One region of the Paenibacillus sp. SN-8-1 genome, then DNA from elsewhere that is predicted to be linked to it. Evidence: riboswitches for the same ligand, from Rfam matches in the RefSeq annotation. Region 1 holds a riboswitch; the other holds the start of a gene.

The links. A riboswitch is a leader RNA that binds a small molecule or an ion and turns the genes downstream of it on or off. The one in region 1 is predicted to bind FMN.
Region 2: another riboswitch for FMN. It lies ahead of ACRRNK_RS15155 (DMT family transporter); the one in region 1 lies ahead of ribD (bifunctional diaminohydroxyphosphoribosylaminopyrimidine deaminase/5-amino-6-(5-phosphoribosylamino)uracil reductase RibD).

Annotation. Positions count from the first base shown of each region.
Region 1 is NZ_CP194782.1:1,914,741-1,918,150, reverse strand. It holds gene ACRRNK_RS08995 (bifunctional 3,4-dihydroxy-2-butanone-4-phosphate synthase/GTP cyclohydrolase II) at 1-56, opposite strand, end outside; gene ribE (riboflavin synthase) at 122-793, opposite strand; gene ribD (bifunctional diaminohydroxyphosphoribosylaminopyrimidine deaminase/5-amino-6-(5-phosphoribosylamino)uracil reductase RibD) at 858-1,961, opposite strand; FMN riboswitch at 2,241-2,393, opposite strand; gene tlp (small acid-soluble spore protein Tlp) at 2,565-2,795, shown strand; gene ACRRNK_RS08975 (peptidylprolyl isomerase) at 2,867-3,298, opposite strand.
Region 2 is NZ_CP194782.1:3,131,991-3,135,400, forward strand. It holds gene ACRRNK_RS15145 (ABC transporter ATP-binding protein) at 1-690, opposite strand, end outside; gene ACRRNK_RS15150 (AraC family transcriptional regulator) at 863-1,771, shown strand; FMN riboswitch at 1,874-2,028, shown strand; gene ACRRNK_RS15155 (DMT family transporter) at 2,168-3,109, shown strand.

The DNA of each region.
Region 1 (3,410 bases):
CCATTCTGTAGATCTTGTATGGCTTCTTTTACCGAATCCAGCTGGATATCACCCATGTACTTCACTCCTTTGTGTATATAAGACACACTTTTTAACTGCGTCTCATATAGAACGTCGTTAGTCAGGCAAAGCCGTTCTCAACGAGAAACTGCATGCCCAATGTCTGCTTTGGCGGGTTAGACTCCGTTCTTTGAGCTCTACCTCCATAATTCAGCAGATGCTCAACATATTTGCCAAGAACATCACATTCCAGATTAACGGTGTCCCCCGCCCTCTTAAGCGAAAGAGCTGTCTTTGATAAGGTGTGGGGGATAATCGAGATGCTGAATTTTCCATTAGATGAGCTAACCACGGTAAGACTGATTCCATCAACCGTGATGGAGCCCTGCGGAATAATATACTTGAATAAAGAATGATTGAATGGTGATATTTCATATACCACTGCATTTTGATCTCTGGTTACCCCGGTTATTGTCCCTGTTCCATCAACATGCCCCTGTACAATATGTCCTCCAAATCTGCCCCCTGCCGCCATGGCCCGCTCCAGATTCACTTTTCCGCCAACTTTTAAATGTTTAAGATTCGTATGGCGATAAGTCTCAGGCATCACATCAACGGCGAACGAGTTCCCTTGGTCAGACACCGCGGTTAGACACACTCCATTCACCGAGATGCTGTCTCCAAGCTTGAGATCCTCCATGATGACATCGGCCTGAATATTCAGCACCATGGCTTCACCTTTACGCTGAACCGACTTAAGAATCCCTACTTCCTCAACAAGTCCAGTAAACATGCCCGCACCTCCTAACTGCTCTTGTCTATCAGTAATACTATAGTTCAATTTATCTATCTAAGCTTTACTCTCCCCATACAGGTGTACCCCTAATCAGTACGTTGTCTTCGAGTATCTCCACAGACATGTCTTTTAAGGTGACCGCATCTTTCATTTGATCGTACCCTTCAAAGACGAAATTACCCGTTGACCCCAGCCCTCCGATCAACTTAGGAGCGATGAACAACGCCACTTCATCCACAAGCTTCTCTCTGATGAAGCTGCCGTTTATTCTACCGCCTCCTTCAACCAGAATTGACGATATTCCCTCTCTGCCAAGAAGGCTTAAAGCCAATGTCATATCTACCCGGGGGCCTTCGCCGCAGGGAATAACCCGGATTCCCCTACCCTCTAGTTCCTTGATTCGGTCTTCATCTGCTTGAGCAGTCGTTAGTAAGATGGTCTTCGCCAGTGTATCCGTAATAACTTTGGAATGATCCGGTATTCTCAAGCTCGAATCGACAATGATTCTGACAGGTGATAACCCCGGGACTGGAAGTCTGGTACTTAATTCCGGATCATCTGCAATTACAGTTCCGATCCCTACCAGAATTCCTTGATGTTGATGACGCATCACATGGACAAGCGCCCGTGATCGTTCGTTGGTAATCCACTTGCTGTCCCCCGTAGCTGAGGCAATTTTGCCATCGAGTGTACTGGCGCTCTTGATCGTTATATAAGGCATCCCTGTGGTGATGAATTTGATAAATTTCTTATTTAAGCTGATCGCCCTATCCCTTAGCACACCTACCTGAACGTTGATCCCCTGAGCCTTTAGCATCGCAATTCCCCGTCCGGCAACCTTGGGGTTCGGATCTTCACATGCAATAACAACCCGAGCTACCTTCTCAGCGATCAATCGCTCACTGCAAGGCGGAGTAAGGCCGTAATGACTGCAAGGCTCCAGGGTTACGTACACAGTGCTTCCTTCGGCAAGTCTCCCTGCCATATTAAGGGCGTGGACCTCGGCATGAGGAGTTCCTTGCTTAAGATGCATGCCGATCCCCACAATCGCTCCATCCTTCACCACAACAGCGCCCACAACCGGATTCGTTCCAGTCTGCCCGAGCGCCTTCTCTGCCATATCCAGCGCCAATGACATATAATACTCATCATTCATGAATTCCACCTGAGAAGTCATCTCCCTTCGCGCGTAAATGGCAGACCACACGGTTCCGCATTAAGCCAAATAGCATAAAAAACCCCATACGGAACAATTCCGATGGGGTTACGAGAGATTTATGTAGCGAAATAAAAGCATATCCATTCATAAAAGCTGTCCCTATCCACTAAGGCATTCATTGGGAAAAATTCGCAACAAAATCGACCGCCTATGGAAAAATAGGATGCTCAAATAAACGTATACCTAATTCTGCATAACAAGGCAGAGCCCAATCATGCAGTTCGCGTCTTCCTTCTCCCATCCAGACTATACTGTCGGTCCCGGAATTACACCAGGTCAGCCGACGAAGCATATGCATGCTGCGCCGGGTCACGGACTAAGGTGCACGAGTGCACCATCACCGCCGGTTGGGAATTTCACCCGACCCCGAAGGATAAAACACTATTAAACTTGATTGCATGTTAACATAGTCACTGCCGAAAAAGCAACTTTTTCATCTCTTGCCTCTAGATGCTTGGGCCACTTCCGGGTACCTTAGGTGTAGACAGGGAAGTCTATAGTCGTTCACCTGAACCATTTTAACAAACTTCACTTGAGGAGGGTTTCTAAATGACTAGACCAAAACCTGATGACCGTTCGGACAATGTGGAGAAGCTGCAAAAGCATATTCATAACTCCATTGAGAACTACCGTGAGGCACAGGACTATTTGAGTGAACATGCAGACGAAATTACTGCTGAGGAGAAAAGTGACATTGAGGCCAAGAATCATCGGCGCCTCGAGAGTATCGCCGGCTTCCGTAATGAAGTGAAGGATGAAGCGAAGCACTCGGGACGCTAATCTCTATACTCTGCTGCACAACAAACAGGAGTCCATTCGGACTCCTGTTCATGCTGTATCGTAGGCTTGATTTATGCTTCGTATACTTCGACTTTTTCCATTTTGTCGCGGCCTTTGAACTCATCTACCAGTTCAAGACCTTGAACTACCTTGCCAAATACCGTATGCACGCCATCCAGGTGAGGCTGAGGGGCATAAGTAATGTAGAACTGGCTTCCACCAGTATTCTTGCCCGCATGAGCCATAGCAAGCACACCGCGTTCGTGTTTGTTCGGGTTGATCTCGCAGTCGATGGTATAACCAGGGCCACCAGTACCATTTCCGTTAGGGCAGCCGCCTTGAGCTACGAAGCCAGGGATTACACGGTGGAACGTAAGTCCATTGTAGAATCCAGAGTTAGCGAGCTTCTCAAAGTTAGCCACAGTGTTTGGAGCATCATTCTCGAACAGATCAATCAGGATCTCTCCGCCATTTTCCATTTTGATTTTAGCTTGTTTTGCCATATGTAAAGCATCTCCTTCCAAAAGTGGGGTACAACTTAACGTACATTAGTGTACTATGAAACTTGTCCCAGTGCAAAATTAAAAGCGGAAGCTGTTAGCTCCCGCCTCTAGA
Region 2 (3,410 bases), 1.2 Mb from region 1:
GGTTACCGGAATCATTTCAACCGTCTCTGATACGGTTCCCGACATCTTCTCAATATTCCGCCGAACCTCCCGGTTGCTGTTCGACATTTTTGTCCGGAAGAAGCGAACAAGGTAGATGGAAGTAGGGGCCATTAGGATGAAGAATAAAGCCACGATCGAGCTATGATATAAAGTAAGTCCGATAATGATAATTAAGCTGATCACCGAGGGGATAATGGTCATCATCATTTGTCTTGATAAGAAATCGATAGCTTCTACATCCCTGAGCACCTTCGATTGGAGCCTTCCCGCATTCATGTCCCCGTGATATCCCAGAGAAAGCTGCTGCAGCTTGCGCACCAAGGTACTTCGCAGTCCAGCTTCCACATGCCGCACTGCCATACTGATGTTGCTGATATGAAGGGTATGCGTGGGAATATTCTGAAGAATGATTACAATAATGACTACCAGATTAATCCAGAACTCCGATAGTGAATGCCGATCCGGATAGCTGACCAGATTGATGATGTTCGCCGTAACCACGGGAAGTACCCAGACAGGAAGTGCTTTTAGTGTATAATAAAAGGCCGACAGCGCTACCTTGCTTCCATGGTTTTTAAACAGTCTGGCCAGCAGGCTCAGCGGCTTCATTTTTGCTACCTGCTCACTCTCAAACCACTTCGTATAATCCAGTGTTTCTAACTTTGCCATTTCCTTCACCCGCTTTTTTACTTATGATATGAATAGGGACTTCCTGTTTAGATCAGCCCAAACAGCACAGAAATAAGTATAATTCCAAGGGCCCAGTTCATCTATAACATAATCGGCCCCGATTCAGACACAAGTTTAACTAAATCGGACATTCAGGGAGTTGTTGTTCATCATGAGAAAACTGCCGCCGGAACGATGGTTTCCCCATATTCGATCAGAGGTTTGTATTTATTCTACACATACTCGCACTGTGAAGAGCGGTTGGACCTGCGGTCGTCATGTTCACCATATGCTATTTGAAATTAACCTCGTGTTGGAGGGTACTCAGACAGCGATTGCCGGTTCTACTGAATTCGAGCAGCAGGCCGGGGATCTAATGCTGATCTCTCCTATGCAAATGCATGATTATCAAATCAGAAGTCAAGAGAATACGACCTTCTTTGTCATGCACTTTCAAGTAGACGATCCATTGTTCCTTAAGCTGTTCGAGATGAATAATAAGGGGCTTTATCGTCAGGGGGATCCGCTTAATACCCTGCTCGTTCCCCTTGTAGAGAATTTAATGGAAGCGTTATACGCAGACTCTAAATCGACCTCCAGATTATTTCTTCATCTCTTTACACTGATTACTGAGCTCCAGTCTTACTTCGATCATGAGAGCCATGGCAAAGAGCCCAATCTACGTTCAGAGCTTTCTTATCTAATTGCGAAGCAGGTGGAGACGCTAGTATTATCCTCAAATACGAGCACCCCGGACATGGCAGGCGACTGGCTGGAAAATATCTCACATGAGCTTGGCGTCAGCCGAAGACACTGTCACCGGGTATTCAAACAGTTCTATGGGATGTCCCCCCGGGAATACCTGATGATCCTCAAGCGTCAGGAAGCCATGCAAATGCTTGTCAGCAGCAGTGAATCTATTGAGCGCATTGCACACCGGATTGGTTATGAGAATGTCCAGAGCTTCAGCCGCCAGTTTGTAGCCTGGACCGGGTGTACCCCAGGTACTTTTCGCAAGAATCATCAAGACGAAGTTCTGCATCTAACCCCGCTTGATACCCAGCAGCAGAGATCGATATGATTCAGTTACTTTCATTTACATTTTTACCCTTTATATTTTTTAATCTGTCATATTGACAGTAAGCGTTTCCATGTAGTTAGATGAGATTACAACTAATCGAATATGGATCTTCGGGGGCAGGTGAAATTCCTGACCGGCGGTGAGGGTTCGTACGTGAACCTCAAGCCCGCGACTCGTCATGATTGCTCATGCAAAGTGACGACTGACTTGGTGTGACTCCAAGGCCGACGGTAAAGTCCGGATGGGAGAAGATCATAAAGCAAGCCGTGTTACGGTCTATTTACTGTACACAGTGGCTTGTTTGATGAGCCCCCTTGTATACTTGAACAAGTATACAAGGGGGTTTTCTACATCGAGGTCCTATATTCAGAACTATTCAGTTAGGAGTTTTTGAATATGGAAAATGTCAACACAGCATTAAATTACAGTCGTAGACGTGTAGGGACCGGATTCTGGTTCGTCGTCCTTGGAGCAGCGCTCTGGGGGGCTGATCCTCTATTCCGGATTCAGCTGCTGAAGCACCTTACATCTGCGCAAATTGTTCTTCTTGAACATGTCCTGTTATTCTTGTTCGCGGCCCCGGTGTTATGGTCACACCGCAATGAGCTTAAGGCCATTCGAATTAAGCAAGCCGCCGCGCTTCTCTTTATTTCCTGGGGAGGATCTGCGATAGCATCCATTCTGTTCACTCAGGCCCTATCTTCAGGCAGCGGCAACCTCAATGCCGTACTTCTACTCCAGAAGATGCAGCCTCTGTTCGCGATTATTATGGCTAGACTCATTCTGAGAGAAGCTCTTCCAAAATATTTCTCAGGACTCATTGTCCTTGCCATTGCCGGAACATATTTATTAACCTTTGGATGGACACTTCCGATTGGCGACTTTAGCGATTTCATTCAAATTGGAAGCTTGCTCTCCCTTGGCGCCGCCGCACTCTGGGGAGGATCCACCGTCATGGGACGCTATATGCTTCGGAGTATGAAATATGAGACGGTAACTTCCCTGCGCTTCATGCTTGCCTTGCCACTGTTGTTCCTGATCACCTCCTCCGAGGGAGCTCCTTGGACGCTGCCTTCCAGCACGGGTGAATTGACAGCTACTACGGTGAACATGTTACTTCAAGCGTTGGTTCCTGGTCTGCTTAGCCTCCTTCTCTACTACAGAGGGCTGTCAACGACGAAAGCTTCCTTCGCTACCCTTGCTGAGCTAAGCTTCCCGATGGTTGCTGTGCTTGTGAACTGGATTGTCTTCAAGCAGGTCATTACCATGCCTCAGTTCGTTGGTTTCATCTTCATTTGGTTCGCCTTGTTCGTCATATCCAGACAGCAGCAAGATTAAGATTAATTTTAGAAAGGGAACAGAATACCTTGCACCCTAAGCAACGAGTCGCCGGCAATCACCTGGCGACTCGTTTTATAATGGAATATTTCAAGTCTATCAAATCTTACCGTTGCCTGTAGTTGATGCACCAAACAAAATATGAACTAAATATAGGGGAGAAATTAATGACAATAGAACATAGATTGGAGTTATTGACTCATCAGATCAATCTTTTGAAAAGAATGATTCCTTCAGATTCCTATTCTTTCTTTATGTTTGTTCTTAATCACAATTTTGATGAGAAACAAACGGATGCTAT